One region of the Streptomyces sp. NPDC048111 genome, then DNA from elsewhere that is predicted to be linked to it. Evidence: riboswitches for the same ligand, from Rfam matches in the RefSeq annotation. Region 1 holds a riboswitch; each other region holds the start of a gene.

Region 1 (7,467 bases):
TACAGGATGCCGCGGTGCGCGTCCGCGAGCAGGCCCGGCTCGAAGGACTTCACGCCCTCGCCCAGCGCCCGCTCGATGTCCAGGGCGCCCACCAGGCGGTCCTCGGACGCGCCCACCGGCAGTTCGACCATCCGGGCCGCGCGGGCCGCGCCCGGGCCGCTCCCGTGCGGCCCGTCCGGGCAGTTCTGGTCGGGTGCGGCGGGGTCGCAGCTGAACCGGCAGCCCGGCACGACGGCCACCTCGGGCAGCAGGTCCGCTAGCGCCCGCACGGCGGTGCTCTTGGCGGTGCCCTTCTCGCCCCGGACCAGAACACCGCCCACGGCCGGGCTGACGGCGTTCAGGAGCAGCGCGAGCCGCAGGTCGTCCATGCCGACGACGGCGGTGAACGGATACCGGGTGCTCATGTGCCGATCTCTCCTTCGAGTAGTGCTGTACGCCGCGGGGTACGCCGGACGGTCACGGCGCCCCCGGCGGGATGAAGGGCAGCCCGGCGGGCGGGCCCTGCTCGATCAGCCGCAACAGGGCGCCGGTGTCGGCGTGTTCCTCGATCAGGTCGCCGAGCCGGTCGAGCTGCTCCTCGCGCAGCGCGCCGAACGAGGTGTCGGGCGCGGGCACGAAACGCCGGCCCGCGTCCCGCGCGACCCGCTCCAGGAACCGGCGCCGGAATCCGTCGCTCTCCAGGGAGCCGTGCCAGTGCGTGCCCCACACCGGGCCCACCCGGCAGCCGTCCAAGAAGGCTTCGCCGCCCAGGACCTGGGCCACCCCGTGGTGGATCTCGTAGCCCTCGACCCGCTCGCCGAGTGCCTCCCCGACGGGCCGCGCCAGGGTCTTGCCGGCCGCGAACCGCACCCGCAGGGGCAGCAGTCCGAGCCCGGGCACCGAGCCCGCCTTCGACTCGACCTCGTCCTCGATGTGCTCGCCGAGCAGCTGGAAGCCGCCGCAGATGCCGAGCACCGGGCGGCCCGCGGCGGCCCGGCGGGCGATCTCCGCGGCCAGGCCCCGCTCGCGCAGCCACTCCAGGGCGCGCACGGTGCCGCGGGTGCCCGGCACCACCACGAGATCGGCGTCGGTGAGCTCCTCGGGCCGGTCCACGAACCGCACGACCACACCGGGTTCGGCCGCCAGCGCGTCCACGTCGGTGAAGTTGGACATCAGCGGAACCGCGCACACCGCGACGCGCAGCACGTCCTCGCCGACCGGCGGCGCCACCACCGACTCGCGCACCGCTCCGCGCATCGACACGCGAAGGCCGTCCTCCTCGTCGATCCCGAGCCCGTGGGCGTAGGGGAGGATCCCGTAGGTGTGCCGTCCGGTGAGACCGCGCAGCATCTCGATGCCGGGTTCGAGGAGCGTCACGTCGCCGCGGAACTTGTTGACGACGTACCCCGCGACCAGCGCCTGGTCCTCGGGGCTCAGCAGGGCCGTGGTCCCGAAGAACGAGGCGAACACGCCGCCGCGGTCGATGTCGCCGACCACCACCACGGGCAGCCGCGCGGCCCGGGCGATGCCCATGTTGACGATGTCGGTGCGCCGCAGGTTGATCTCGGCCGGGCTGCCCGCCCCCTCGCAGATCACCGCGTCATAGGTGTCCCGCAGTTCGGCCAGGCAGTCGAGGACGGTGCCGAGCAGCGCCTGCTGGCGTCCGCCGTGGTAGCCGCGGGCGCTCAGCTCGCCCACCGGTCTGCCCATCAGGACGACCTGGCTGGAGCGGTCGCTGCCGGGCTTGAGCAGCACCGGGTTCATCAGCGCGGTCGGCTCCACCCGGGACGCCTGCGCCTGCATCGCCTGGGCCCGGCCGATCTCCGCGCCCTCGCGCGTCACGAACGAGTTGAGCGACATGTTCTGCCCCTTGAAGGGCGCGACCTTGACGCCCTGGCGCACCAGCCAGCGGCAGATCCCGGCCGTGACGACGCTCTTGCCCGCGTCCGAGGTCGTGCCGGCGATCAGCAGCCCGCCACCCATGTACGTCCCTTCCTCACAGCGGCCCGCGCCGCGACGGCGGTGGCCAGCGTCAGCCAGCCCACCGTGCGCGAGAGCCGCACCGCCCGTTCGATGTCCGCGACGCCGACCGCCCGCCCCGGTGCGTTCAGGACCGGCCGGTGCTCGACGCGCCCCGCGTAGGAGAGCGTGCCGCCCAGGCGCACGCCGAGGGCCCCGGCGAACGAGGCTTCCACCGGGCCCGCGTTGGGGCTCGGATGCCGGCCGGCGTCGGAGCGCCAGGCGCGTAGCGCGCCCCGGGTGTCCGGGCCGGCCAGCGCCGCCAGGACGGCGGTGAGGCGGGCGCCCGGCCAGCCCGCCACGTCGTCCAGGCGGGCCGAGGCCCAGCCGTACCGGCGGTGGCGGGGCGATTTGTGCCCGACCATCGCGTCCAGGGTGTTGACCGCGCGGAAGCCCACCAGGCCCGGCACGCCCGCGAGCGCGCCCCACACCAGGGCGCCGACGACCGCGTCCGAGGTGTTCTCGGCGACGGATTCGACGACCGCGCGCGCGACGCCGTCGGCGTCGAGGGACTGCGGGTCGCGGCCGCACAGGTGCGGCAGGCGCTCGCGGGCCACCTCGACGTCGCCGGCGGCCAGCGCGCCGCCGATGGCGCGTGCCTCGCGGCCCAGCGAGGTGCCGCCGACCACCGTCCAGGTGGCGGCGGCGGTCAGCGCGGCGGCGGCGAGCGGCCTGCCGCGCACGGCACGACGGGCGAGGGCGGCGGCGCCCGTGGCGCCGCCCGCGCACACCAGGGTGTGCAGGGCGCCCCAGCCGCGGTGGTCGCGCCACAGGAGGCGCTCGACGGCGCCGGCGGCCCGGCCGAAGGCGGCGACGGGATGGCCGCGGCGCGGATCGCCGAACAGGAGGTCGCCGAGGAGTCCGGCGGTGACGCCGTGGACGAAGACGCGATCGGCCCGCATCGTCAGCGCGCCCGGGCGTCGCGGAGGGGGCCGGAAGGTCTTGACGGGCAGGAGCGCATGGCGGTGTGTCCTCACTCAGGGTGTCCGCGCCCTGGTTCGACGTGACCGGCGGTGAGAGTTCCTGGCTCGCGGGGACGACTCCCCGGTGACAGTGGCGGGACCGCGCCGGATTCGCACCGGCTTCCTCTTCTGCCGCCGTAGCTGGCCGGTGCAGTCCACCACGCTGTGAGAACACCCGTCAACTTGCTGTTGACCTGCGGCGCGAGAGAGTGTGCGGCGTCACGGCGAACCGCCCTCGGGCCGGGGCCCAAGGGCGGTTGCGGTGGTGCGCGGTGCGGTGCGCGTGTCAGGCGACGATCAGATGGATCCCGTACGCCACGGCCGCCGCGCAGAGCGCGAAGCAGGTGTACGCCCCGGCGCGGGCCACGGCGGCGTTGCCCGCGGTGCCGGACGCCGCGGCCTCCCGCTTGGTGAGGCCGACGATGCCGAGGGTGAACAGGCCCACGAGGCCGACGGTCACCGCGAGGCTGACGCCGAAGACGGAGCCGAGAGCTGCCCAGTCGATGTGCATGAGGATTCCTTGGGTGAGCGGAGTTCCGGGGTCAGACCGCGGCCGGGGTGGGCGGGTCGACGGGGGCCGGGGCCTGGATGGTGGCCCGCAGCTCGGTCGACGCGACGGCCAGGCCGGTGGGCGGCGGGGTGACCGCGGCGATCGCGGTGGTGATGACACCGGCGGGCTCGGCCGCGGGGGCCTCGTCGGCGGTGACGTTGTGCGCGTCGACCGGCTCGCGGCGCGACAGCTTCCAGATGGTGCCCGAGCCCGCGATCAGCAGGACCGCGACGGCGGCGATGCCCCAGGTGCCCTGCTGGGTGAGGAACTCCGCGCCCGCGCCGACCAGTCCGGCGGCCGGCAGCGTCAGGATCCAGGCGACGGCCATCCGGCTCGCCGTGGACCAGCGGACCACCCCGCCCTTGCGGCCGAGGCCCGCGCCCATGACGGAGCCCGAGCAGACCTGGGTGGTGGAGAGCGAGAAGCCGATGTGCGAGGAGGCGAGGATGACGGTGGCGGCGCCGGTCTGGGCGGCGAAGCCCTGCGGCGGGCGCAGCTCGGTCAGGCCCTTGCCCAGGGTGCGGATGATGCGCCAGCCGCCGAGGTAGGTGCCCATCGCGATGGCCAGACCGGCCGAGACGATGACCCACAGCGGGGGGTTCGCGCCCGGGTGCAGCACGCCCGCGGTGACCAGGGCGAGGGTGATGATGCCCATCGTCTTCTGGGCGTCGTTGGTGCCGTGGGCGAGCGAGACGAGTCCGGCCGAGGCGATCTGGCCGGCCCGGTATCCCTTGGCGGTGGCCTTCTCGTCGGTGTTGCGGTTGATCCGGTAGGTGAGCCGGGTGGCCAGCATCGCGGCGATGCCCGCGACGACGGGGGCGGCGACCGCGGGGAGCAGCACCTTGGTGACGACGGTCGAGCCGTTGACGGACGACCAGCCGGCCGACATGACCGCGGCGCCGATGAGGCCGCCGAACAGCGCGTGCGAGGAACTGGAGGGCAGCCCGAGCAGCCAGGTCAGAAGGTTCCACAGGATGGCACCGACCAGGGCCGCGAAGATGACTTCGGTGCGGATCCCCTTCTCGTCGATGATCCCGCCGGAGATCGTCTTGGCGACCTCCACCGACAGGAACGCGCCGACCAGGTTGAGCGCGGCGGACATGGCGACCGCCGTCTTGGGCTTCAGGGCGCCGGTCGAGATGGTGGTGGCCATCGCGTTGGCGGTGTCATGGAAACCGTTCGTGAAATCGAACACGAGAGCTGTCACGATCACGATCGCGAGCAGCAGCGTGATGTGTTCCATTTACCCAGGCAATCGTTCGACGTCAGTGGCGGGACGAACGTAAGCAACCTGGGTGAACGGAAGATGAACTGGGACGGGCGCATCGGTGACCGTCGCCCCTTCTCGTTCCCGGCGGGCCGCGCGGGCCGCGCGGGCCGCTCGGGGCCGGACCCGCCGGGCCGCCGCGCGGGGCCGTGGGGGCTGCCCGCCGGGCCGGTCAGCGCCCGGTCGCGAACCGCCGCAACTGCTCAAAACTCCCATTGAAGAGATTCTGGTCACCCGGCAGGGTTCCGCGGCCGTCCTGGTGCTGCCACAGCGTCCAGTACGACCAGCCCGCGGGCAGCGGGCCCGGCGCCGGCGCGTACCGGGCGAGCCACAGGGCGTGGGTCGCGCCGAACGCCCGGCTGCGGCCCGTGCACGCGTCCCACCACGAGGTGGTCGTGTAGATCACCGGCCGGCGGCCGGTGCGCAGCCGCACCTCGTCGCTGAAGGCGGCGATCCAGGCCGTCATCGCGGCGGGCCCCAGGCCGTAGCACCGGTCGCGGCTGCCGTCCTTGGCGTCCTTGGCGTACGGGTTGTGCTCCAGGTCCACCGCGGGCGGCAGCGTGTGGCCGTCGGCCGACCAGCCGCCCCCGTTGCGCACGAAGTACTCGGCCTGCGCCCGGCCCGACGACTGCCCCGGGACCGCGAAGTGGTAGGCGCCCCGCAGCAGCCCGGCCCGCCGGGCGCCGTCGTACTGCTGCCCGAAGTAGGGATTGCGGTACGTCGTCGACTCGGTCGCCTTCACATAGACGAAGGACGCGCCCCGGCTCCTGGCCGCCGCCCAGTCGACGGCGCCCTGGTGGGAGGAGACGTCGTGCCCGGCGGGCCGGGCCGCGGCCGAGGCGGCGGGCTGCGCCGCCAGCGCCGCGCAGCCGAGGGCCGCCGCGGCGAGCGATCCCGCGAGCACGGCCCGCGCCCCCGCGCGACGCAGCGGGCGAACACGGTCGCGAGCCATCAATTCCCCCTGAAACAGCGGTGTATGGAACAAATCCCCCCGAGGCTAGTGGACGTCCACCGGCCGGACGGCGCCCGGACGGCCTGCGCCTGGCAGGATCGCCCGCATGAGCGACAACGGGGCGGCGACGGCCGCGGCATGGGCCGAACTCATCGACACCGCGCGCCGCACGGCCGCGGAGGGACTGGTCGTCGGCACCTCGGGCAATGTGTCGGTCCGGGTCGGCGACCTCGTCCTCGTCACCCCGACCGGCGTCCCCTACGACCGGCTCGGGCCCGCCGACACGGTCGCCGTCGACCTCGAAGGGCGCCAGGTGCTCGGCACCCTGCGGCCCACCAGCGAGATCCCCCTGCACCTCGCCGTCTACCGGCACACCGACGCCCGGGCCGTCGTGCACACCCACGCCGTGCACGCCACCGCCGTCTCGACGCTGGTGTCCGAACTGCCGCTGGTGCACTACATGGCGGCCGCGCTCGGCGGCCCGGTCCGCGTCGCCCCGTACGCCCTGTACGGCAGCGAGGAGCTGGCCGCGCACCTGCTGCGGGCCCTGGAGGACCGCACCGGATGCCTGCTGCAGAACCACGGCACCGTCACCTACGGCGCCTCCCTCGGCCAGGCCTACGACCGGACCGCCCAGCTGGAGTGGATGTGCCGCCTGTGGCTCACCGCCGCCGCCGTGCCCGGCCGTACCCCGTCCCTGCTCAGCCGGGACCAGCTCGACGAAGTCGCCGAGAAGCTGCGGGGGTACGGGCAGCCCTGAGACGGGAGCCGCCCCCCTCGCCTTGCCCGGCGGCCCGGGCGGGCCCGGGCCGCCGGGCCGGGAACCCGTCGGCGGGAGCCCCGCGACCGGGGCCCGCCGCTCCGATGGCCCCGCCCACTGGCACCGGGCGCCCCGCACCCCGACACTGGACCCGTGCGCCTCGCGACGAAGACGGCAGCGGCCGTCACCACACTCCTCGGCGTCGGCGCGGCAGCGGTCGTCGCCGGACGCCACGCCAGCGACGCCGCGCTCAAGGCGCCGCCCGGCCGCCCGCTGCCCACCGGCCCCCGCCTGACCGTGCACGCCACGGCCCCCGGCCGCATCACCCTGACCCGCTCGCTCGCCGCGCTGCGCCCGGGGACGTACGGCCTGGAGGGCGACGGTGTCCACGCCGTCGTGGGGGAGGTGCTGGAGAGCGCCCCGCACACCGCCGACACCGTGGTGCGCCGCCTGGAGCGGGTCACCTGCGGCGCCCCGGCCGCGGGGGACCGCGTGTGGCTCACCCCCCAGCTGCACCGCGGCACCCCCGAGACCGCCCTCGGCATCCCCTACCGGAACGTCGAGATCGCGGCCGAACTGGGGCCGCTGCCCGCCTGGTTGGTCCCCGGTGAACGTCCCACCTGGGTGATCGCCGTGCACGGCCTCGGCACGACCCGCGAACACCCCCTGAACCTGCTGGAGTTCCTGCGCCGCCAGCGGCTCACGGTGCTCTCCCTCGCCTACCGCGGCGACGAGGGAGCGCCGCGGCCGCAGGACGGGCTCGGCCACCTCGGTGACTCCGAATGGCGCGACCTCGACGCCGCGATCCGCTACGCCGTGCGCTCGGGCGCCCAGCGCGTCATCCTGCACGGCTGGTCCACCGGCGCCACCATGGCGCTGCGCGCCGCCGACCGCTCCGCACTGCGCGAACGCGTCAGCGGCCTCGTGCTCGACTCGCCGGTCCTGGACTGGGAGTTCACCGTCAAGGCCCTGGCCGCG
Region 2 (7,467 bases), on a different contig from region 1:
GCGAGGGCCAGGTGCCCCTGAAGAAGGTGCGCACCACGCTCCTGAAGTTCCCCCGCGTGCTCTCCGGCCCGCAGGTGACCGCGGCCAACGACCGGCTGCGCGCCATGGGCGACCTGATGAGCAACATGCCGCTGCCGAAGGGTCCGATGCCCAAGGGCTCCCGGATGCCGCGCGGCGGAAAGATGCGCTGACCTCACCTCGTACGCATACGAAGGCGGCCCGGACCGAGTTGGTCCGGGCCGCCTTCCGACGTTGCGGGGCCGTTCCTCAGATCCTGACCTGCACCGCGCGGGCCAGACGGTCGTGCAGGCCGCGGCCGTCGCGGTCCCAGATCAGCGCCGGGATCGCCAGGCACAGCAGCACGGTGCGCACCAGGACCCGGACGATGCCGAGCCGGCCGCCCTCCTCGGCGACCACGCGCAGCCCGAGCAGCCGCTTGCCCGGGGTGAACCCGACGGTGCCGACCGTCAGCACGCCGAGTACGAAGAACACCAGGAGCGCCCAGTTGTTGGCGGCCCGCGGGTCGCCGTGGGCGATGAGCTGGTAGGCGATCAGGGCGCACAGGCCCCAGTCGATGAAGATGGCGCCGAAGCGCCGGCCGAGGGGGGCCACGGAGCCGGGCCCGTCCTTCGGCAGACCGAGCCGCTGGCCCCGGTAGCCGAAGTCGACGCCCATCTCCTCGGCGGCCGCGCGGGGCCCCGAGAGCCACGATCCCATTGCTTGCCTGTTGTCCACGGATCCCACGGTACTGCGCCCGTTTTCGATCACTTCCGCCCGGGTCGGCCTTGGCGCCGTCGCCACCTGGCCGGTTAACTTGGGCGAAACAAACGGGTCACGCTTGAGAAATCCCGTCTGCCTATGGTCGGGTCCAGCGTGTGCCCCCGCACTGGCCGCACGACCGAGCTGCAACCCCGCCCCTCCCGGGTGGGAGTAGGAGGAGTTGGATGTTCCAGAACGGCGACGACGCGAAGAAGTTCATCGCGGACAACGACGTGAAGTTCGTCGACGTCCGGTTCTGCGACCTGCCGGGCGTGATGCAGCACTTCACGATTCCCGCGAAGGCGTTCGACGCGGACGAGGAGCTGGCCTTCGACGGTTCGTCGATCCGCGGCTTCCAGGCCATCCACGAGTCCGACATGGCCCTGCGTCCGGACCTGTCCACGGCCCGCCTCGACCCCTTCCGCCGTGACAAGACGCTGAACATCAACTTCTTCATCCACGACCCGATCACGGGCGAGCAGTACAGCCGCGACCCGCGCAACATCGCCAAGAAGGCCGAGGCCTACCTCGCCTCCACCGGCATCGCGGACACCGCGTTCTTCGGTCCCGAGGCCGAGTTCTACGTCTTCGACTCGGTACGTTTCGAGACGTCCGCGAACCAGGGCTTCTACCACATCGACTCCGAGGCCGGCGCCTGGAACACCGGTGCGGAGGAGAACAACCGCGGTTACAAGGTCCGCTACAAGGGCGGCTACTTCCCGGCCCCGCCGGTCGACCACTTCGCCGATCTGCGTGCCGAGATCTCCCTGGAGCTGGAGAACTCCGGCCTCCAGGTCGAGCGCCAGCACCACGAGGTCGGCACGGCCGGCCAGGCGGAGATCAACTACAAGTTCAACACGCTGCTCGCCGCGGCCGACGACCTGATGCTCTTCAAGTACATCGTGAAGAACGTCGCCTGGCGCAACGGCAAGACCGCCACCTTCATGCCGAAGCCGATCTTCGGCGACAACGGCTCGGGCATGCACGTCCACCAGTCCCTGTGGGCCGGCGGCGACCCGCTGTTCTACGACGAGCAGGGCTACGCGGGCCTCTCGGACATGGCGCGCTACTACATCGGCGGCATCCTCAAGCACGCCCCGTCGCTGCTCGCCTTCACCAACCCGACGGTGAACTCCTACCACCGCCTGGTGCCCGGCTTCGAGGCCCCGGTCAACATGGTGTACTCGCAGCGCAACCGCTCCGCCGCGATGCGCATCCCGATCACGGGCTCCAACCCGAAGGCCAAGCGCGTCGAGTTCCGCGCCCCGGACCCGTCCTCCAACCCGTACCTGGCCTTCTCCGCGCTGCTGCTCGCGGGCCTCGACGGCATCAAGAACAAGATCGAGCCGGCCGAGCCGATCGACAAGGACCTCTACGAGCTGGCCCCCGAGGAGCACGCCAACGTCCAGCAGGTCCCGACCTCGCTGCCGGCGGTCCTCGACGCCCTGGAGGCCGACAACGAGTACCTCCAGGCCGGCGGTGTCTTCACCTCCGACCTGATCGAGACGTGGATCGACTACAAGCGCACCCACGAGATCGCCCCGATCCAGCTCCGCCCGCACCCCCACGAGTTCGAGCTGTACTTCGACCTCTAGGCCCCCCGGCCGCACGGCCCCGCGCCACCGAGCCCCGCCGCCCCTCCCCGGGCGGCGGGGCTCGCCGCGTTCCGGTTCGCTCCCCGGCGTGCTCCCTCCCACCGGGTGGACCCCCGCCCACCCCGCCCCCGCCGGACGGCATCTGCGGGAAGGTGGGGGGATTCCTAGGGCTGGGGGCGGCATGGCGGAGGTTGTCGGGGAGCGCGGGGCCGGGGAGCAACTGCGGTACCGGTCGAGCTCGTTGGAGGATTCGCGGCGGCGGCCGGTCACCACCCGGACCATGGCGCGCAGGCTGCCGCAGCTCATGCGGCGGGCGCTGGCGCTCGGCTGGCGGGTGGACCGCAGGGCGGTGGTCCTGCTGCTGTGCTGCCAGGCGTTCTCGGGGTTCTTCGAGGCCTTCGGGCTGCTCGCCACGACCCGTACCATCACCGCCCTGATCGCGAGCGGCGACATCGCGCACCGGCTGCGCGACGCACTGCCCTCGATCGCGGTACTGGCCGGAGCGGCCGGGCTGCGGGCGCTGCTCGGGATCGTGGTGGCGAACATCTCCGGCCGGCTCTCGCCCCGGATCTCCCGCGAGGCCGAGATGCAGATGCTGGCCGCCGCCGTACGGGCCGAGCTGTCGGCGTACGACGAGCCGGGGTTCAACGACAAGCGCGAGGCCGCCGACCGGGGCGCCGAGGTGGCCCAGCAGCTCCTGACCGACTCGCAGGACCTGATGGCGTGCCTGGCCTCGCTCGTCGCGGCGGCCGGCGTGGTGACCGTACTGCACCCGGCCCTGCTGCCGCTGCTGCTGCTCGCCGCGCTCCCCCAGGGCATCGCCGGCGTACGGGCCGCGCGGGTGCACTACGAGGCGTCGCGGGCGATGAGCGCCGAGCGGCGCACCCTGAGCCTGCTGCGCTGGTTCGTGATCGACAAGGACACCGCCGACCAGCTGCGGGCCGGCACGATGGCCGACTTCCTGCTCGAACGCTACCGGGCCATCGGACGCCGGGTGGACGCCGCGACCGACCGGGCCGCTCACCAGGGCGCCCGCTACTCGGTGCTCGGCGCGCTGGCGGGCGGGCTCGCCGCGGGCGTGGTGTGGGCGGCGCTGGCCTGGCTGCTCGGCTCGGGACGGATGTCGGTGGCCTCGGCCGGCACCGCGGTGTTCGCGCTGCGTACCGTGTCCTCCTCGCTGCACGGCGCCGTCGGCTACGGCACCCGGCTGTTCCGCACCGGCCTCTACCTGGACGACTGGGCGGAGTTCATCGAGGAGGCCGGCGGCCACCGGATGGCGCGCGGCACCCTCGCCCCGCCCCCGCCCGAGGTGGTGCGGGCCGAGTCGCTCACGTACCGCTATCCCGGCAGCGAGCGGCCCGCCCTGGAGAAGGTCACGCTCCAGGTGCGCAGGGGCGAGGTGCTCGCGCTCGTGGGGGAGAACGGGTCGGGCAAGACCACCCTCAGCAAGCTGCTCACCGGGCTCTACCTGCCGAGCGAGGGCGCCGTGACCTGGGACGGCGTCGCGCTGGAGGAGTGCGATCCGCTCGCCCTGTGGCGCCGGACGGCCGTGGTGCCGCAGGACTTCGCGCACTGGCCGATGTCCGCCCGTGACAACATCACGCTCGGCCAGCCGCACGGCGGCGACGCGGCGGTGACCCGGGCGGCCGTCGCCTCCGGCGCCGCGGAGGTCGTCGACGGGCTCCGCAGCGGACTCGACACGCTGCTCGCGCGGGAGTGGTTCGGGGGCGTGGAGCTGTCCGGCGGGCAGTGGCAGCGGATCGCCATCGCCCGCGCCTTCCACCGGCCCGCCGGTCTGCTCGTGATGGACGAGCCGACGAGCGCCCTGGACGCCCGCGCCGAGCACCGCATCTTCACCGGCCTGCGGGCCGTCGCCCGCGACCGTGCGGTGGTCCTGGTGACCCACCGCCTGGCCAACGTCGCCGTCGCGGACCGCATCGTGGTGCTCGACCACGGCCGGGTCGTCCAGGAGGGCACCTTCCCCCAACTCGTCGCGCGGGAGGGCCTGTTCAGGGAGCTGTGGCTGCTGCAGAACGACCGGGGCACGAACGGGGCGAACGGCACGGGCAGCACGAGCGGCGCGGGCGGCGCGGGCGGCACGGGCGGCACGAACGGCACCGGCTGAGCCCGGGGCACCCGGTGCTCAGCCCCGCCCCGCCCCGGGGCACCCCGCGCTCACACCCGTCCCGCCGCCCACTTCTGCTCGACGTTCCCCAGCCGCCAGTACGCCAGCGCCGCCGCCCACACCACCACGAAAAGACCGACGATCACGAAGCCGACGTTGTCCAGGTCAAGGGCCGCGATCCAGCCGCTCACCGGGTCGGTGAGGTCGAACTTCTCGTGCATCACGCCGACGAGTTCGATGGTGCCGATGAAGAAGGCCACCGCGATCGACAGGCCGGTGATGGTGAGGTTGTAGTAAACCTTGCGGACCGGGTTGGAGAACGCCCACTGGTAGGCGAAGTTCATGAACGTGCCGTCGAGCGTGTCGAACAGGCTCATCCCCGCCGCGAACAGCAGCGGCAGGCACAGGATCGCGTACCAGGGCAGTCCGGCGGCGGCGCCCGTGCCGGCCATCACCATCAGGGTGACCTCGGTCGCGGTGTCGAAGCCGAGACCGAAGAGGAAGCCGAGCGGGAACATCTGGCCGGGCCGCGAGATGGACTTGGTGAAGCGGCCGAGGACGCGGTTCATGAACCCTCGTGAGTCCAGGTGCGCTTCGAGCTCCTTCTCGTCGTACGCTCCCGAGCGCATCGCACGGAACACCTTCAGGATGCCGAACAGGGCGACCAGGTTGAGCGCGGCGATGAGGTAGAGGAAGGAGCCGGACGCGGTGGTTCCGACGATGCCGAGCACCTGGTGGGCGCGGGAGTCCTCGTCCATCAGGGTGCCCGCGAGCTGGGCGCCCCCGGCGACGAGGCCGGCCATGACGACGACCACGCTGGAGTGGCCGAGCGCGAACCAGAAGCCGACGGAGACCGGCCGCTTGCCGTCGGCCATCAGCTTGCGGGTGGTGTTGTCGATGGCCGCTATGTGGTCGGCGTCGAAGGCGTGCCGCATACCGAGGGTGTACGCGGTGATGCCGAGTCCGATGCCGTACGTCTTGGTGCCCACCGCGTAGTGCGCGGGGGCGACGAGCAGGAACAGGACGCCGAAGGCGACGACGTGGAGGGCGGCTATCACCGCGAGGAGGACGGCGGTGCGGAGGGTGTCCTCGCGTCGCCAGCGGAAGGAGGGCACGGCGAGGGTGCCCGGGTCGGGGGACGTGCGAACGGGCAGGGTCATGCGGGTCACGCTCCAGCACCTCGTGGATCACTTCGTGAGATGCCGCGGCCGGTCTCCTGGCTGACGGGTGGGTGCCGTCGTCCCGGCCTTCCCGGTCAGGTGGATCCTGGCCAGTGGCGCGCTGGGGGACGACCGCTCCCCGGAACCCCGGGAAACCCGATCACAGTGGCGAGGGCCGCTCCGGTTTCGCACCGGTCTTCCCGAACACCACGGCCAGCCCACCCTAGACGCAGGGGAGTTGCCCGCACAGCTGCACAGCTGTGCAGGTATCGAAGATCACACATCACCGCCTCCCGCCCTCGCGCGGGCACGGGGAACGGCGGGAGGAAGCGGGCGGGAACCGCGGGAGGAAGCGGGCACGGACCGCACCCGGCCGGGAACCGGGGGCGGGCCCTGGAAGGATGGCCGCATGCATCTCGTCCCCGCCGACCGCGCAGGCCACCGCACCATCGACGGCCACCGGGTCTGCGAAGCCATCGCGGCCATCGGCGCCCCGGACCGGGTGCGGGCCTGGGCCGACCGGTTCGCCCTGCTCGCCGACGCCAACCGGCTCGCCCTGCTGCTCGCCCTGCACCGGGCGGGCCCGCTCGCCGTCTCCGACCTGGCGGTGGCCACCGGCATGCGCGACCCCGCCGTCTCGCAGGCGCTGCGGCTGCTGCGGGCGGCCGGGACGGTGGCCGGCGAGAAGGAGGGCCGGGTGGTGCGCTACCGCATCGTCGACGGAGCGACGGCGCGGCTGCTCGACGAGTACGGCGAGCAGGGCGGGTCGGACACATGGGACGCGCTGGACGAATAGGGCAACTGCCCCAAGTGGTTTGTCGGCAACGTCAGTTGAGGTAACCCCGGGAAGAGTTGGTCAGGGGCGTACCGCGGACGCGACGGCCCGGCCGGGGCCGGACCGCCGCTCGGCACTCCTCCTCACCCGGCGACGGACGCGAAGCCGCGCCCCGCCCGGCTCAGCGGCCGTCGTAGATGAGCGCACGCACCATGCGGCACGTCGCTTCCGAGGGCGGGTGGACGCCGATCAGCGCGGCCACCGCGCGTATCGCCCGGTCCGGCGCCTGCTCGGGCCGGTAGACGCCCGTGTCGAGCAGGGCGATGGCCAGGCGCATGGCCTTCAGACGCCGGTTGTGGGACTCGTACCACGCGCGCGGACGCCCGGCGGGCAGCGGCACCTTTCGCAGGGGCTGGAGGGACAGCTGTTTCGGGGCGTGCGAGGTGAGTACGGCAGCGGTCATGGGCATCCTCCTGGGCAGTCGGGAACCCTCACTTACTGCTTCGATTTTACTGGGGGGCACTGACAATCGCCCCTGGCCAGACCGGCTTTGGGGAGCGGGCCCGGGTACCCTGGCGGCCATGGAGATCTGGATCAACCCGGCCTGCTCGAAGTGCCGCAGCGCGGTGGACCTGCTGGACGCGGAGGGCGCCCGGTACACGGTGCGCCGCTATCTGGAGGACGTGCCCTCGCCCGACGAGATCCGCGCCGTGCTCGACCGGCTCGGCCTCGAACCGTGGGACATCACGCGTACACAGGAGGCCGACGCCAAGGAGCTCGGGGTCAAGGACTGGCCGCGGGACGCGGACGCCCGCGAGCGCTGGATCTCCGCGCTCGCCGAGCACCCCAAGCTGATCCAGCGCCCGATCATCACGGCGGACGACGGCACGGCGCTGGTGGCCCGCAGCGAAGAGGCCGTCCGCGACGCACTGTCCCGCTGAGGCGGGGCGGGGCTGGGGGGCTCGGCTGGGGGTGCGGCCCGGGGCGGCGGGGTGCGGTCCTGCCCGGGCCGCCCGGTACCGGCCGCCCGCACCGGCCCCCGCCGGCCCCGCC
Region 3 (7,467 bases), on a different contig from region 1:
GGCCGGGCCGGGCCTTAGGCTGTACGGGATCGGAATCGGGTTTTCAGGAAGGCGTACGGCGGACATGTCGCAGCAGGACACGGACCAGCAGGTCGAGAACGACGGGTTCGTCGTGGACACCCAGGACTGCGAGGCGCGCGAGCTGGCCCACCGCGAGCGCGGCACCGCCCGTCCGATCACGGTGGTCGGCAACCCGGTGCTCCACAAGGAGTGCAAGGACGTCACGGAGTTCGACGGCGAGCTGGCCAAGCTCGTCGACGACATGTTCGCCAGCCAGAAGGCGGCCGAGGGCGTGGGCCTGGCCGCCAACCAGATCGGCGTCGACCTGAAGGTCTTCGTGTACGACTGCCTGGACGACGAGGGCGTGCGTCACGTGGGCGTCGTCTGCAACCCGGTCCTCGTGGAACTCCCGGCGGAACTGCGCGTCCTGGACGAGTCCAACGAGGGCTGCCTCTCGGTGCCGACCGCCTACGCCGAGCTCGCCCGCCCCGACTACGCGGAAGTCACCGGCCAGGACGCCGAGGGCAACCCGGTCAAGGTGCGCGGCACCGGCTACTTCGCCCGCTGCCTCCAGCACGAGACGGACCACCTGTACGGGCGGCTCTACATCGACCGCCTCTCCAAGCGCGACCGCAAGGACGCGCTGAAGCAGATGGAGGAGGGCACCGCCCGCTACGAGACGGTCCCCAACAACTGACGCCCGAGGCCCACGAGTTGAGGCCCCGCCCCCCCTCGGGGGGAGCGGGGCCTCAACTCGTGCTCCGGCCTAGAACTCCTCGTCGAAGCCGACCGAGCCCTCGACCGCCACCTGGTAGGCGGACGGCCGGCGCTCGAAGAAGTTCGTCAGCTCCTGGACGCCCTGGAGCTCCATGAACGAGAACGGGTTGGACGAGCCGTAGACCGCCGGGAAGCCGAGCCGCGTCAGGCGCTGGTCGGCGACGCACTCCAGGTACTCGCGCATCGACTCGGTGTTCATGCCGGGCAGGCCCTCGCCGCACAGGTCACGGCCGAACTGCAGCTCGGCGGCGACCGCCTCCTTCAGCATGTCGGTGACCTGCTGCTCCAGCGCGTCGTCGAAGAGCTCGGGCTCCTCCTTGCGGACGGTGTCCACGACCTCGAAGGCGAAGTTCATGTGCATCGTCTCGTCGCGGAACACCCAGTTGGTGCCGGTCGCGAGCCCGTGCAGCAGCCCCCGGCTGCGGAACCAGTAGACATAGGCGAAGGCGCCGTAGAAGAACAGGCCCTCGATGCACGCCGCGAAGCAGATCAGGTTGAGCAGGAAACGGCGGCGGTCGGCCTTGGTCTCCAGCCGGTCGAGCTTCTCGACCTCGTTGATCCACTTGAAGCAGAACTGCGCCTTCTCGCGGATCGAGGGGATCTCCTCGACGGCGTCGAACGCGGCGGCGCGGTCCTCCGGGTCGGGCAGATAGGTGTCGAGCAGCGTCAGGTAGAACTGGACGTGCACGGCCTCCTCGAAGAGCTGGCGGCTCAAGTACAGCCGCGCCTCGGGGGAGTTGATGTGCTTGTAGAGCGTGAGCACCAGGTTGTTGGAGACGATCGAGTCGCCCGTCGCGAAGAACGCGACCAGCCGGCCGATCATGTGCTGCTCGCCCGGCGTCAGCTTCGCGAGGTCGGCGACGTCGGAGTGGAGGTCGACCTCCTCCACGGTCCAGGTGTTCTTGATCGCGTCCCGGTAGCGCTCGTAGAAGTCCGGGTAGCGCATGGGACGCAGCGTCAGTTCGAAGCCCGGGTCGAGCAGGTTCTTGTTCTCGGTGGTCATTACTGGCAGGCCTCGCAGGACTCGGGGTTTTCCAGGGAGCAGGCCATCGCGTCGGCGTCGGGGGCCGCCTGCTGGACGGGGATCGTGGCGGCCTGGGCGGCGCGGGCGATGCGGGTCGCCGGGCGGGAGCGCAGGTAGTACGTCGTCTTCAGGCCCTGCTTCCAGGCGTACGCGTACATCGACGACAGCTTGCCGATGGTGGGCGTCTCCAGGAACAGGTTCAGCGACTGCGACTGGTCGAGGAAGGGGGTGCGGGCGGCGGCCATGTCGATCAGGGCGCGCTGCGGAATCTCCCACGCCGTGCGGTACAGGGCGCGCACGTCGGCCGGGATCCAGTTGAAGTCCTGCACCGAGCCGCTGGCCTCGCGCAGCGCCTCGCGGGACTGCGCGTCCCACACGCCGAGGTTCTTGAGCTCCTCCACCAAGTAGCCGTTCACCTGGAGGAATTCACCGCTCAGCGTCTCGCGCTTGAACAGGTTGGAGACCTGCGGCTCGATGCACTCGTAGACGCCGGCGATGGAGGCGATGGTCGCGGTCGGGGCGATGGCGAGGAGCAGCGAGTTGCGCAGGCCGACCTTGGCGATGCGCTCGCGCAGGGCGGCCCACCGCTCCGGCCAGGTCAGCTCGACGTCGTAGTGGTCGGGGTGCAGTACCCCGCGCGCGGTGCGGGTCTTGTCCCACGCCGGGAGTGGGCCGGACCTCTCGGCGAGGTCGGTGGAGGCCTCGTACGCGGTCAGCATGATCCGCTCGGACAGCCTGGTGGACAGGGCCTTCGCCTCGGCGGAGTCGAAGGGCAGCCGCAGCTTGAAGAAGACGTCCTGGAGGCCCATCGCACCCAGGCCCACCGGGCGCCACCGGGCGTTGGAGCGGCCGGCCTGCTCGGTCGGGTAGAAGTTGATGTCCACGACCCGGTCGAGGAAGGTCACCGCGGTGCGGACGGCCTCGTCCAGGCGCTCCCAGTCGATGTCGTGGGAGGCGGTGTCGACGAACGCGCCGAGGTTGACCGAGCCGAGGTTGCACACGGCCGTCTCGCCGTCGTCGGTCACCTCCAGGATCTCGGTGCACAGGTTGGAGGAGTGGACCGTGTGGCCGGGCTCCGCCGTCTGGTTGGCGGTGCGGTTGGAGGCGTCCTTGAACGTCATCCAGCCGTTGCCGGTCTGGGCGAGGGTGCGCATCATGCGGCCGTACAGGTCACGGGCCGGCATGGTCTTGCGGGCCAGCCCCGCCTCCTCGGCCCTGCGGTAGGCGGCGTCGAACTCCTCGCCCCACAGGTCGACCAGCTCGGGCACGTCGGCCGGCGAGAACAGCGACCAGGTGCCGTCGGCGTCGACCCGGCGCATGAACTCGTCGGGGATCCAGTGCGCGAGGTTCAGGTTGTGCGTACGGCGCTGGTCCTCACCGGTGTTGTCGCGCAGCTCCAGGAACTCCTCGATGTCGGAGTGCCAGGTCTCCAGGTACACCGCGGCCGCGCCCTTGCGCCGGCCGCCCTGGTTGACCGCGGCCACCGAGGCGTCCAGCGTCTTGAGGAACGGGACGATGCCGTTGGAGTGGCCGTTGGTGCCCCGGATCAGCGAACCGCGGCCGCGGATGCGGGAGTACGAGAGGCCGATGCCGCCCGCGTGCTTGGACAGGCGGGCCACCTGGTGGTAGCGGTCGTAGATCGAGTCGAGCTCGTCGAGCGGCGAGTCCAGCAGGTAGCAGGACGACATCTGGGGGTGCCGGGTGCCGGAGTTGAAGAGCGTGGGGGAGGACGGCAGGTAGTCCAGGCGGCTCATCAGGCCGTACAGGGACGCCACGTCGTCCAGCGCGCGCACCGACTCGTCCTCGGCGAGGCCGCAGGCCACCCGCAGCATGAAGTGCTGCGGGGTCTCGACGACCTTGCGGGTGATCGGGTGGCGCAGCAGGTAGCGCGAGAAGAGGGTGCGCAGGCCGAAGTAGCCGAAGCGGTCGTCCGCGCCGTCGGCGAGGGCGGCGTCGAGCAGCGCGTCGAGACGGGCGCCGTGGGCGCGCACGAAATCGGCGGTGCGGTCGGCGATCAGGCCCTCGCGGTGGCCGACCCCGACCGAGGAGGAGAACGACACCGCGCCCTGGGAGGCGGCCTCTTCGGCGATGGTGATCGTCAGGAGCCGGGCGGCGAGGCGCGAGTAGGCCGGGTCCTCGGAGATGAGCCCCGCGGCCGCCTCGGTGGCCAGTTCACGCAACTCGGCCTCGCCGGAGCGGGCGTTGCGGCCCCGCAGCGCCGCTGCGGCGACCCGGCCCGGGTCGGTGTCCGCGAGGTCGGCGGTCAGCTCCGTCAGGGTCCGCAGCAGCGCGGTCCCGGGGGCATCCGCGAGCTCATCGGTGATCGCTGAAGCGGGATCCGCTGGGGCGATGGTCACGTGGGGGCACTCCCTCGCTCGGCACGGGGCCCGCGCGGGAGGGCGTCGGCGCGCGTCGGGGCAGCCCGCAGCGCGTCGTCCACCGGCCCAACCGCGAGGCCCGGACGTCTGGCACCCGGATCGGACGAACCGGATGCGCCATCGGCAGGTCTTCGGACTCGGCCCGTACAAAGGGGTACGGGTCATACCGTTGCGGGACAGTTCCGGATTCACACCGGATTCCCCTGCGGCGACAGCGAGCACGAGCATACATGTGGGGGGCGCCATGGACGGCGCCCCCCACATGTTGTGTCGTCCGTCGGTCTACCGCTGATTGTCGTAGGGCTCCGCTATCGTCGGTGACAGAGCGCTGAAGGAGGCGATCCACCGTGACCGTGGCGACTGACCGGCCCCACATGCCGACCGAGGATTTCGAGGCCCTTGCGCGTATGGCGTCCCGGGAGATGGAGGGAACGCGCCTGGAGTTCATCGACGGGATCGTGAGGAGCAAGGCCATGCCGGACGGTGACCACGGGCGCATCATCCAGTGGCTCACGCGCATCTGCGTACAGCATCGACCGGAGCTGTGGTTGCATCCGGGGCAGGGGATCAAGGCTCAGCAGTACCGGGCGGGGCGGGCGATCCCGGACGGGGCGCTCGCGCCATCCGATGCCTTCGTCGGTCAGGGCGACTGGGTGGAACCCGAAGCCGTCCTCATGGTGGTCGAGGTGACTTCGTGGGACTCCGACACCCACCGGCGGGACCACGTCGAGAAGCCACGCGCCTACGCGGAGACCGGCATCCCTGTATACCTGCTCATCGACCGGGCCAAATGCGAGGTCTCCGTCTACAGCCAGCCCAACGGCCGTCGGTACGAGAGTGTCCACATCGTGCCGTACGGCACGGACATTGCGCTCCCTGACCCCGTCGGCATCACCCTCCAGACCGAGCGGCTCAAGGACTGGGTGCGCTGATCGGTGCACACGAAAGGGCCGCCGCACCTCCGCAGGTGCGGCGGCCCTTTCGTGTGTCGACAGCAGAACTCAGTGCGCCGTGCCCGCCGTCGCCGGGGGCAGCTCCGTGGCGACGCCCGGGTCGCCGGCGTCCGCCGTGTAGTCCTGGGGCGAGGTCTCGTCGATGCCGTCGGGGGCCTTCACGGCGCGCAGGACGAAGGTCAGGACCACGGTGACCACCACGTTCAGGACGAACGCCGTGAGGCCGATGTAGCCGATCTCGCCGATGCCCGGGATCTCCTTGGAGGAGCCGCCGAAGTGCTTCTGGCTGGGCGAGGCCACCCCGTACGCGGCGAGCGTGCCGTACACCATGCCGACCGCCCAGCCGGCGAGCAGCGCCCAGCGGTGGAACCAGCGGGTGAACAGTCCGCCGACGAGCGCCGGGAAGGTCTGCAGGATCCAGATGCCGCCGAGCAGCTGGAAGTTGATCGCGACCGTCTTGTCCATCGTCAGGACGAAGACGAGCGCGCCCACCTTCACCACCAGCGAGACCAGCTTGGAGACCTTGGCCTCCTGGGACGGCGTCGCGTCCGGCTTGAGGAAGTCCTTGTAGATGTTGCGGGTGAAGAGGTTCGCGGCCGCGATCGACATGATCGCCGCCGGGACCAGCGCGCCGATGCCGATCGCCGCGAAGGCGACGCCCGCGAACCAGTCGGGGAACATGTCCTCGAAGAGCTGCGGGATGGCCAGCTGGCCGTTGGTGACCTTGACGCCCGCGGCGATGGCCATGAAGCCGAGCAGGGCGAGCAGGCCCAGCATCAGCGAGTACAGCGGCAGGATCGTGGTGTTGCGGCGGATCACGTTGCGGCTGCGCGAGGAGAGCGTCGCCGTGATCGAGTGCGGGTACATGAACAGCGCCAGCGCCGAGCCGAGCGCGAGGGTGGCGTAGGTCCACTGGCCCGCTTCGCCGGGCACGAGCGCCCCGGTCGGCTTGCCCGTCGCCGGGTTCGGCGTCGCGAACTTGTGCTGCGCCGCGCTGAAGATGGCGTCGAAGCCGCCCAGCTTGATCGGGATGTAGATGACCGCCACCGCGATGACGAGGTAGATCAGCCCGTCCTTCACGAACGCGATCAGCGCGGGCGCGCGCAGCCCGGAGGAGTAGGTGTACGCGGCGAGCACCGCGAAGGCGATGAGCAGCGGCAGGTCCTTGACGAACCAGTTGCCGGACTCGCCGCCCACGCCCATGACGTCCAACACGGCCTGGATGCCGACCAGTTGGAGCGCGATGTAGGGCATCGTGGCGAGGATGCCGGTGATGGCGACCGCGAGCGAGAGGCCCTTGGAGCCGAACCGGCCGCGCACGAAGTCCGAGGTGGTGACGTAGCCGTGCTTGTGCGAGACCGACCACAGGCGCGGCAGGAAGGTGAAGATCAGCGGATACACCAGGATCGTGTAGGGCACCGCGAAGAACCCGGCCGCGCCCGCCGCGTAGATCGCCGCGGGCACCGCGACGAAGGTGTACGCGGTGTAGAGGTCGCCGCCGAGCAGGAACCAGGTGACCCAGGTGCCGAACGACCGCCCGCCCAGGCCCCATTCGTCGAGGCTGGCCTCGTTCTCGGCCTTGCGCCAGCGGGCCGCCATGAAGCCGATGACCGTGACGGCCAGGAAGAAGAAGATGAAGACGCCGAGCGCGACGCCGTTCACACCGTCCTTCACTTGGACGCACCCCCCTTGGTGTCGTCGGAGGCGCGCGAGCCGGACGCGGTGCGCGAACGCTGGTCGTGCTGCCAGAGCTTGTACGCGACCATGGTGAGCGCGGTCGAGATGAGCACCCAGAGCATCTGGTACCAGTAGAAGAACGGGATGCCACCGAGCACCGGGTCCGTCTTGGCGTACGAGCTCACCCACAGCATCGCCACGAAGGGCGCGATCAGGCAGAGCGCGATGACCACGCGCAAGGGCGTGACCACCGGTCTCCTCACTTCTGTCGATTCCGGCATTGGGTGGCTCCGTCCCCTCGGGATCACCTGTGCGTTGGATCACTTGGTAATGCGCAGGAAATCTAGGGGACAGTCTCGGCCAAGGGAACCCCCGTCCGGATTCCGGACGCACCGGGTTCCCCGGCGCACCCCCCGTCACCAGGTCAGAGCCAGCCCTCCTTGGCCGCGCGGACCCCCGCCTCGAAGCGGCTGCGGGCGCCCAGGCGCGACATCAGGTCCGAACTCATGCGGCGCACCGTGCGCAGCGAGATCCCGAGCCGCCGGGCGGCCACGTCGTCCGTGCAGCCGATGCCGAGGAGCAGGATCAACTCCCGCTCCTGCGGCGAGAGATCGTGCTCGTTGCGCCGCGGCGCCTCCCCGAACGGGGTCCCCGATTC
Region 4 (7,467 bases), on a different contig from region 1:
GGACGCCTTCGCCCGTGCCTGGTACAAGCTGACGCACCGTGACATGGGCCCGGTCGTGCGCTACCTCGGCCCGGAGGTCCCCTCCGAGGAGCTGCTGTGGCAGGACCCGCTGCCGGCCCGGACGTACGACCTCATCGACGCCCAGGACATCGCCTCCCTCAAGGAGAAGGTGCTCGCGTCGGGTCTCACGGTGTCGCAGCTGGTGTCGACGGCGTGGGCGTCGGCGTCCTCGTTCCGCGGCAGTGACAAGCGCGGCGGCGCCAACGGCGGGCGCATCCGTCTGCAGCCGCAGAGCGGCTGGGAGGTCAACGAGCCCGACGAGCTCGCCGCGGTCCTGCGCACGCTCGAAGGCGTCCGCGAGGAGTTCAACTCGGCGCAGTCCGGCGGCAAGCAGGTCTCGCTCGCGGACCTGATCGTGCTGGCCGGCACGGCGGGCGTGGAGAAGGCCGCCAAGGACGGCGGCGTCACCGTCGAGGCGCCGTTCACGCCGGGCCGGGTGGACGCCTCCCAGGAGCAGACGGACGTCGAGTCCTTCGCGGCCATGGAGCCGACGGCCGACGGGTTCCGCAACTACCTGGGCAAGGGCAACCGGCTGCCGGCCGAGTACCTGCTGCTCGACAAGGCCAACCTGCTGACTCTGAGCGCCCCGGAGCTGACGGTCCTCGTCGGCGGTCTGCGCGTCCTGGGCGCCAACCACCAGCAGTCCTCGCACGGCGTGTTCACCGACCGTCCCGGCACCCTGACCAACGACTTCTTCGTCAACCTGCTCGACCTGGGCACGACGTGGAAGGCGACGTCCGCGGACCAGAGCACCTTCGAGGGCCGCACCGGCGCCTCGGCGGACGTCAAGTGGACCGGCACCCGCGCCGACCTCGTCTTCGGCTCCAACTCCGAGCTCCGCGCGGTCGCCGAGGTGTACGCGAGCGACGACGCCAAGGAGAAGTTCGTCCACGACTTCGTGGCGGCATGGACCAAGGTCATGAACCTGGACCGCTTCGACGTGGCCTGATGGTCACGGGTCCGGGCCGCAGCAACCTGGCTCGACGGCCACGGCCCGGACCGCAGTGACTTGGCCCGATCCGCACAACTGCCGTGTGCCCGCCCGCCCTTGAGGTACGTCTCGGGGGCGGGCGGCGCCGTGTGCGCCCGGGGCGCGGGCACCGGCAGGTTTGCGCCAAACAGCACCGGGAGGGCCTGCTCCGGCGGTCGGCCGGGCGGGCGGCTCATTACGCTGGCGCCGGTCATGTGGTGCGGCAGGGCCCTTGCGGCGGCCGCCCCCGGCGACAGTGGAAGGTGGCCGAGAGTGGAAGGCGGCAGGGAGCCAGTGCGGACAACCGGCGCGTACGAGGAGCTGCAGCGCAGGTGTGTCGCGATCCTGCGCGAGGTCGGCGTGGAGCGGTCGCTGCCCTTCGACGCGGTGTGCGCGCGGGTGGAGGAGCTCCGGGGCCGGCGCCTGGTGCTGCGGGAGCTGCCGGAGGAGGCCGCGCTGAGCGGGGTCTGCGGACTGTGGCTCGGCACCGACGCGGCCGACTACATCTTCTACGAGGCGAGGACCGCGCCGCTGCACCGCGAGCACATCGTCCTGCATGAAATCGGCCATGTGCTGTGCGACCACCGCCGGGACATGGCGGCCGGGGCCGGCGAGGTGCCCGCGGCTCCTGACGACGACCTCCCGCCGCAGTTCGTCAAGCGCCTGATGGGGCGCAGCAGTTACACCACGCGCGAGGAGCAGGAGGCCGAGATGATCGCCAGCCTGATCCAGAGCGCCGGGAAGTCCAGCCGTCTGGCGGGCCCGATGGGGCGGCTGGGCGCGTTCCTCGGGCTGACCGTCGCCGGGCGTGTGTGAGCCGGGCGATGGCGGGTCAACTGGCCGACGAGGTCGGCCTGTTCAGTGTCCTGGTGCTGTGGGCGGCCCTGGTGTGGCGGGCGGTCGCGGCGCTGCGCCGGCCCGCCCAGCGCGGGCTGTGGCTGACCGTGCTCGCCGCGACCGTCGCCATCACCCTGTTCCAGCCGAGGGTGGTCGAGTGGCTCGTGGCGGCCGGGGCCGGCGTCCACGCGGTGTCGCTGACCCGCAATGTGCTTGGGGTGCTCAGCGCCGGTCTTGTGCTGCTGTTCGTCGTCGACTCCACCCGTTCGTGCCGGATCCGGACCGTGGTGGTCGCGGGCCTGGCGGCGGCGATGGGCGCGCTGCTGGTGCTGGACCGGTTCGGCGGGGGCCGGGCGGGGCCCGGGGCCGCGCTCCAGGGCCCGGCCGATCCGTCGACCCTGTACTGGCTGATCCTCGTCGGCGCGCACCTGGCGGGTGACGCGGTCGCGGTCGTCGTCTGCCGGGGGTTCGGCCGGCGTGCCGACGACCGTGATCTCGTGTGGTCGCTGCGGCTGTTCGCGGCGGGCAGCGTCCTGGCCCTCGTCTTCTGGACGGGCTACCTGGCCAACATGTGCTTCCACACGCCCGCCGCGCTCCCCTATCTGTCGCTGGTGATCAGCGTGCACGGGCTCTTCCGCGCGGCGTCGCTGCTGGTACCCACCGCCACGGCCTGCGCGCGGGCGGTGTCGGACCTGCGCACGACCTGGCGGCTGTGGCCGCTGTGGCGCGATCTGGTGGTCGCGGTGCCCCAGGTGACGTTGACGAAGCCGCAGCGCACCCGGGTCCAGGACGTGCTGCGCCCGCGCTCCCCGCTGTCCCTCCAGGCGCACCGCCAGACCATCGAGACGTACGACGCGATGCTGGAGCTCCAGCAGTACGTCGGCCCGGACGCCTACGAGCAGGCGCTCCTGAGGGCCCGGCACGCGGGCCTGCACGGGGACCGGCTGACGGCGGTGGCCCTGGCGGGCGCCCTGGCCGCGGCCCGCCGCGCCAAACTCGCGGGCGCACCCCCGTCCCCGCCGCGCCCCCTGCCCGGGGTCGACCGGGGCAGCACGGTGACCCTGCTGGCGATCGCGCGGATCTGGCCGTATGTGTCGGGGGGTGGGGGGTCGTCGGGGGTGGAGGGTTGAGGGGACGGGCGTGCCCTCGGCGGTGTCGCACGGGGTGATCGGCGAGCCCGGCGCGGGGGCGCTGACGCGGGGCGGCTCGGGCCGGGTTGGAGCCCGGGGCCGGCTTTGTCGCGCGGGGTTGATGTGCGAGCCCGTGTACGCGAGGGCCCGCACTCGAAGACGTGCCCGCCGGATCGGAGCGCGGAGCCACCCCCGTCCGGCAGGGTGGCCCGCGGCCCGCACACGGGGGCCGCACTCGAAGACGTCCCCTCCCGGGCAGAGCACGGGTCGGCCGGCCCCGTCCGCCAGGCCGCCCGGGCAGAGCACAGGTCGGTCGGCCCCGTCCCCCAGGATGACCCGCGACCCGCACACGGGGGGCCCGCACACGAAAACGTCCCCACTCGGTGCCGCACCCGCCGACTCAGAGCGCGGAGTCGGCCCCGTCGCGCGGGGTGATCCGGAAGTCGAAGGCGAGGGTGCCCGGGTCGAGGGCGGTGGCGCCGCCGTCGATGGTGAGCACGGCGCCGTTGACGTAGGAGGAGGCCGGGGAGAGCAACCAGGCGATGGCCTCGGCGACTTCGCGCGCCTCGGCGGGCCGGCCCATGGGCAGCAGCCGGGTGGCCTCGGCGTAGGCGGCCTCGGCGCCGCCGTCCCCGAGCCCCGCCTCCTCGGCGAACCGGTTCATGCGCCGGTCGGCCATTTCGCTGCGCACCCAGCTGGGGCACACGATGTTGGAGCGGACGCCGAGGTGCGCGTAGTCGACCGCGACGGACCGGCCCAGCTGCATCAGGGCGGACTTGGAGACGGCGTACGGGGCGTTGCCGCGGCCGTTGCGCAGCGCGGAGACCGAGGCGACGGAGACGACCGCGCCGCGGGACTCGACGAGGTGCGGCAGGGCGGCGCGCAGGAGCAGCAGCGGGCCGGTGACGTTGGTGCGCATCACCTCGTCCCAGTCGTCGAGGGACATGTCGCCGACGGTTCCGCCGCGCCCGATACCGGCGTTGAGCACGACGCCGTCGAGGCGGCCGTAGGTGTCGAGGGCGGCACGCACGATGCCCTCGGCGGCCTCGGGGGTGCCGACGTCGCCGGGATGCGCGAGCGCCCCGGTCTCCCGCTCGAGCCGCCGCAACGGCTCGACGCGCCGCCCGCCGGCGACGACGGAGTGTCCCCCCTCGCCCAACAACCGAGCCGCGGCCTCCCCGATGCCGGACCCGGCACCGGTGACGATGACGACGCGCTTGTCGTGGGGGACGGCAACTGGCGTGGTGGTCATGGGAGGTTCGCTCTCTGATCGGGTGCGATGTGCGCGACGAATACGTTTCGCATCGTAGATCGGAGGGCGGAGGGCCGGATGATCTCGGCTGGGGAGGGTGGCTTGTTCTGGGGGATGGTCAGCGGGTCCGTGGGGTGAGGGGGCAGGCCACGGTGCACGGACCGCGTGCGTCATAAGGACTCGGCGCCCCGAAGTGGACGCGCCCCCGACCGCGGAGCGCGGCGGTCACTCAGGCCCTCGACCAGTCCGGCGCCGCCCTGCTGTGCGCGGCCGGGCTTCGAACGCGCAGCGTCCAGCCCAGCTCGCTCGGCAGCCTCCGGCCGGCAACGGCAGGTCGTGCCCCCGCTGGCGTAGGCTGGCCGCGCAGCTGGTTCGCCCCGTCCGCCAGGCGGGAGGCGTCGTAAGAGGGAACCCGGTGGAAATCCGGGACTGCCCCGCAGCGGTGAGCGGGAACGACCGCCGTCATACGCACTGGGTCCGTGCCGGGCCCGGGAAGCGACGGCCAGTAGGAGGCCTCCACGAGGAGGGCGTGCCCGCGAGTCCGAAGACCTGCCCGTTGCCCGTACGCGGACGATTCCGCGCGCGGACATCCCGGTGACCTCGTGGGCGGGTCGGCGTACATACCAGGCGGAAGACCGTGCCGTGAGGCGCACGTTCGTACCGTCCGGTCCGTCACCCCTTCGCGCTCTCGTCCCGTCGCCGGGATCTCAGGGATTCATCTCGCGAAGGAGATCTCCGTGACCACGAAGTCCGCAGCCGCGGCAGCACGGGCCACCGTGTACGGCTACCCCCGGCAGGGACAGGGCCGGGAACTCAAGAAGGCGATCGAGGGCTACTGGAAGGGCCGCGTCACCGCCGACACGCTGCGGGCCGGCGCCGTCCGACTGCGCCGCACCCACTGGCAGCAGCTCGCCGACGCCGGTGTGCACGAGGTGCCCACCGGTGACTTCTCGCTCTACGACCATGTCCTCGACACCACCGTCATGGTCGGCGCGATTCCGGAACGGCACCGGGCCGCCGTCGCCGCGGACCCGCTCGCCGGGTACTTCGCCATGGCGCGGGGCACACAGGACACCGCTCCGCTGGAGATGACGAAGTGGTTCGACACCAACTACCACTACCTCGTTCCGGAACTCGGCCCGGACACCGTCTTCACGGCCGACTCCACCCAGCAGGTCGCCGAGCTGCGTGAGGCCCTCGCGTTCGGCCTCGCGCCCCGGCCGGTGCTGGTCGGACCGGTGACCTATCTGCTGCTCGCCAAGCCCGCCCCGGGGGTGTCCGCCGGCTTCGGTCCGCTGACCCTGCTCGACCGGCTCCTTCCCGTGTACGCCGAGGTCCTCGCCGACCTGCGCGCCGCCGGCGCCCAGTGGGTCCAGCTCGACGAGCCCGCCCTGGCCCAGGACCGTACGCCGGCCGAACTCAACGCCGTCGCACGCGCCTACCGCGATCTCGGCGCACTCACCGGACGGCCGAGGATCCTCGTCGCTTCCTACTTCGACCGGCTCGGTGACGCCCTGCCCGTCCTCGCCAAGGCGCCGGTCGAGGGCCTCGCCGTCGACTTCACCGGACCGGCCGCCGCCAACCTCGACGCGCTCGCCTCGGTCGGCGGGCTCCCCGGCAAGCGTCTGGTCGCCGGCGTCGTCGACGGCCGCAACATCTGGGTCAACAACCTGGAGAAGTCCCTCGCCACCCTCGGCACTCTCCTCGGCCTCGCAGACCGGGTCGACGTCAGCGCCTCGTGCTCGCTCCTGCACGTCCCGCTCGACGCCGCCGCCGAGAAGGGGATCGATCCGCAGATCCTGCGCTGGCTCGCCTTCGCCCGGCAGAAGACCGCCGAGATCACCACGTTGGCGAGGGGCCTGTCGCAGGGGACCGGCGCGATCGCCGGGGAACTCGCGGCCAACCGCGCCGTTCTCGCCTCCCGTGCCGCCTCCCCCCTCACCCACGTCCTGGCCGTGCGGGCCCGCACCGAGGCCGTCACCGGGGCCGGCTCCCGCCGCTCGCGGCCCTACGCCGAGCGTGCCGCCGCGCAGCGGGCCCGCCTCGGTCTGCCCCTGCTCCCGACGACCACGATCGGCTCCTTCCCGCAGACCACGGAGGTGCGCACCGCCCGCGCCGACCTGCGGGCGGGCCGGATCGACTCGGCGGACTACGAGCAGCGCATCGAGGCCGAGATCCGTGAGGTGATCTCCTGCCAGGAGAAGATCGGGATCGACGTCCTGGTCCATGGGGAGCCCGAACGCAACGACATGGTGCAGTACTTCGCGGAGCGGCTCGACGGCTACCTCGCCACGGAGCACGGGTGGGTCCAGTCGTACGGCAGCCGCTACGTCCGGCCGCCGATCCTGGCCGGCGACATCTCCCGCCCCGCCCCGATGACGGTGCGCTGGACCTCGTACGCGCAGTCCCTCACGCACCGGCCGGTCAAGGGCATGCTCACCGGGCCCGTCACCATGCTCGCCTGGTCCTTCGTCCGCGACGACCAGTCCCTCGCCGACACCGCCCGGCAGGTCGCCCTCGCACTGCGCGACGAGGTGGACGACCTGGAGGCCGCGGGCACGTCGGTCATCCAGGTCGACGAGCCCGCCCTTCGCGAGACGCTGCCGCTGCGGGCCGCCGACCGCGCCGCGTACCTGGCCTGGGCGACCGAGGCGTTCCGCCTCACGACCGGCGGCGTACGGCCGGACACCCAGATCCACACCCATATGTGCTACGCCGAGTTCGGCGACATCGTCCAGGCCATCGACGACCTCGACGCCGACGTCATCAGCCTGGAGGCGGCCCGCTCCCACATGCAGGTCGCCCGCGAACTCGCCGCCCACGGCTACCCGCGCGGGGCGGGTCCGGGCGTCTGGGACATCCACTCCCCTCGCATCCCCTCCACGGAGGAGGCAACGGCCCTGCTCCGTAAGGGACTTGAGGCGATCCCCGCCGACCGGCTCTGGGTCAACCCCGACTGCGGCCTGAAGACCCGCGGCTGGCCGGAGACCCGCGCCTCCCTGGAGAACCTCGTGGCCGCCGCCCGTACCGTCCGCGGCGAGTCGTCCCCGTCCTGACACCTCAGGCCGATCTGCCGTCCGCGGCACAGGTTGCCGCGGCCGGCAGATCGGGCCTTGCGACGAGTTCACTGCTCCGCCTGCCGGGGCTTCGGCGGTTCGTTGTTGACGGAGACTGTCCCCGGTCCGGGGGAGCCCCGCCGCCGGTGTCTCGGCCGACGA

The links. Region 1 has a riboswitch for cobalamin ahead of ACGF3I_RS28245 (cobalamin biosynthesis protein). Riboswitches for the same ligand answer to the same signal wherever they lie in the genome.
Region 2: linked by a shared signal. The riboswitch ahead of ACGF3I_RS17675 (HoxN/HupN/NixA family nickel/cobalt transporter) and the one ahead of ACGF3I_RS28245 (cobalamin biosynthesis protein) in region 1 are both predicted to bind cobalamin.
Region 3: linked by a shared signal. The riboswitch ahead of ACGF3I_RS13790 (ribonucleoside-diphosphate reductase subunit alpha) and the one ahead of ACGF3I_RS28245 (cobalamin biosynthesis protein) in region 1 are both predicted to bind cobalamin.
Region 4: linked by a shared signal. The riboswitch ahead of metE (5-methyltetrahydropteroyltriglutamate--homocysteine S-methyltransferase) and the one ahead of ACGF3I_RS28245 (cobalamin biosynthesis protein) in region 1 are both predicted to bind cobalamin.

The regions. Positions count from the first base shown of each region.
Region 1 is NZ_JBIDBD010000025.1:28,851-36,317, forward strand. It holds gene ACGF3I_RS28235 (putative cobaltochelatase) at 1-404, opposite strand, end outside; gene ACGF3I_RS28240 (cobyric acid synthase) at 457-1,962, opposite strand; gene ACGF3I_RS28245 (cobalamin biosynthesis protein) at 1,944-2,900, opposite strand; cobalamin riboswitch at 2,995-3,136, opposite strand; gene ACGF3I_RS28250 (hypothetical protein) at 3,247-3,471, opposite strand; gene ACGF3I_RS28255 (anion permease) at 3,503-4,753, opposite strand; gene ACGF3I_RS28260 (lysozyme) at 4,950-5,729, opposite strand; gene ACGF3I_RS28265 (class II aldolase/adducin family protein) at 5,836-6,489, shown strand; gene ACGF3I_RS28270 (alpha/beta hydrolase) at 6,643-7,467, shown strand, end outside.
Region 2 is NZ_JBIDBD010000009.1:89,872-97,338, reverse strand. It holds gene ACGF3I_RS17695 (DUF4191 domain-containing protein) at 1-191, shown strand, start outside; gene ACGF3I_RS17690 (RDD family protein) at 268-735, opposite strand; gene glnA (type I glutamate--ammonia ligase) at 945-2,354, shown strand; gene ACGF3I_RS17680 (ABC transporter ATP-binding protein) at 2,536-4,479, shown strand; gene ACGF3I_RS17675 (HoxN/HupN/NixA family nickel/cobalt transporter) at 4,530-5,639, opposite strand; cobalamin riboswitch at 5,668-5,866, opposite strand; gene ACGF3I_RS17670 (ArsR/SmtB family transcription factor) at 6,049-6,435, shown strand; gene ACGF3I_RS17665 (hypothetical protein) at 6,596-6,877, opposite strand; gene ACGF3I_RS17660 (ArsC/Spx/MgsR family protein) at 6,996-7,355, shown strand.
Region 3 is NZ_JBIDBD010000006.1:123,042-130,508, reverse strand. It holds gene def (peptide deformylase) at 65-697, shown strand; gene ACGF3I_RS13795 (ribonucleotide-diphosphate reductase subunit beta) at 767-1,780, opposite strand; gene ACGF3I_RS13790 (ribonucleoside-diphosphate reductase subunit alpha) at 1,780-4,158, opposite strand; cobalamin riboswitch at 4,284-4,428, opposite strand; gene ACGF3I_RS13785 (Uma2 family endonuclease) at 4,527-5,111, shown strand; gene mctP (monocarboxylate uptake permease MctP) at 5,181-6,806, opposite strand; gene ACGF3I_RS13775 (DUF3311 domain-containing protein) at 6,803-7,090, opposite strand; gene ACGF3I_RS13770 (LuxR family transcriptional regulator) at 7,234-7,467, opposite strand, start outside.
Region 4 is NZ_JBIDBD010000004.1:267,959-275,425, reverse strand. It holds gene katG (catalase/peroxidase HPI) at 1-1,009, shown strand, start outside; gene ACGF3I_RS11230 (regulator component) at 1,325-1,846, shown strand; gene ACGF3I_RS11225 (MAB_1171c family putative transporter) at 1,855-2,997, shown strand; gene ACGF3I_RS11220 (SDR family NAD(P)-dependent oxidoreductase) at 3,398-4,249, opposite strand; cobalamin riboswitch at 4,651-4,800, shown strand; gene metE (5-methyltetrahydropteroyltriglutamate--homocysteine S-methyltransferase) at 4,987-7,305, shown strand.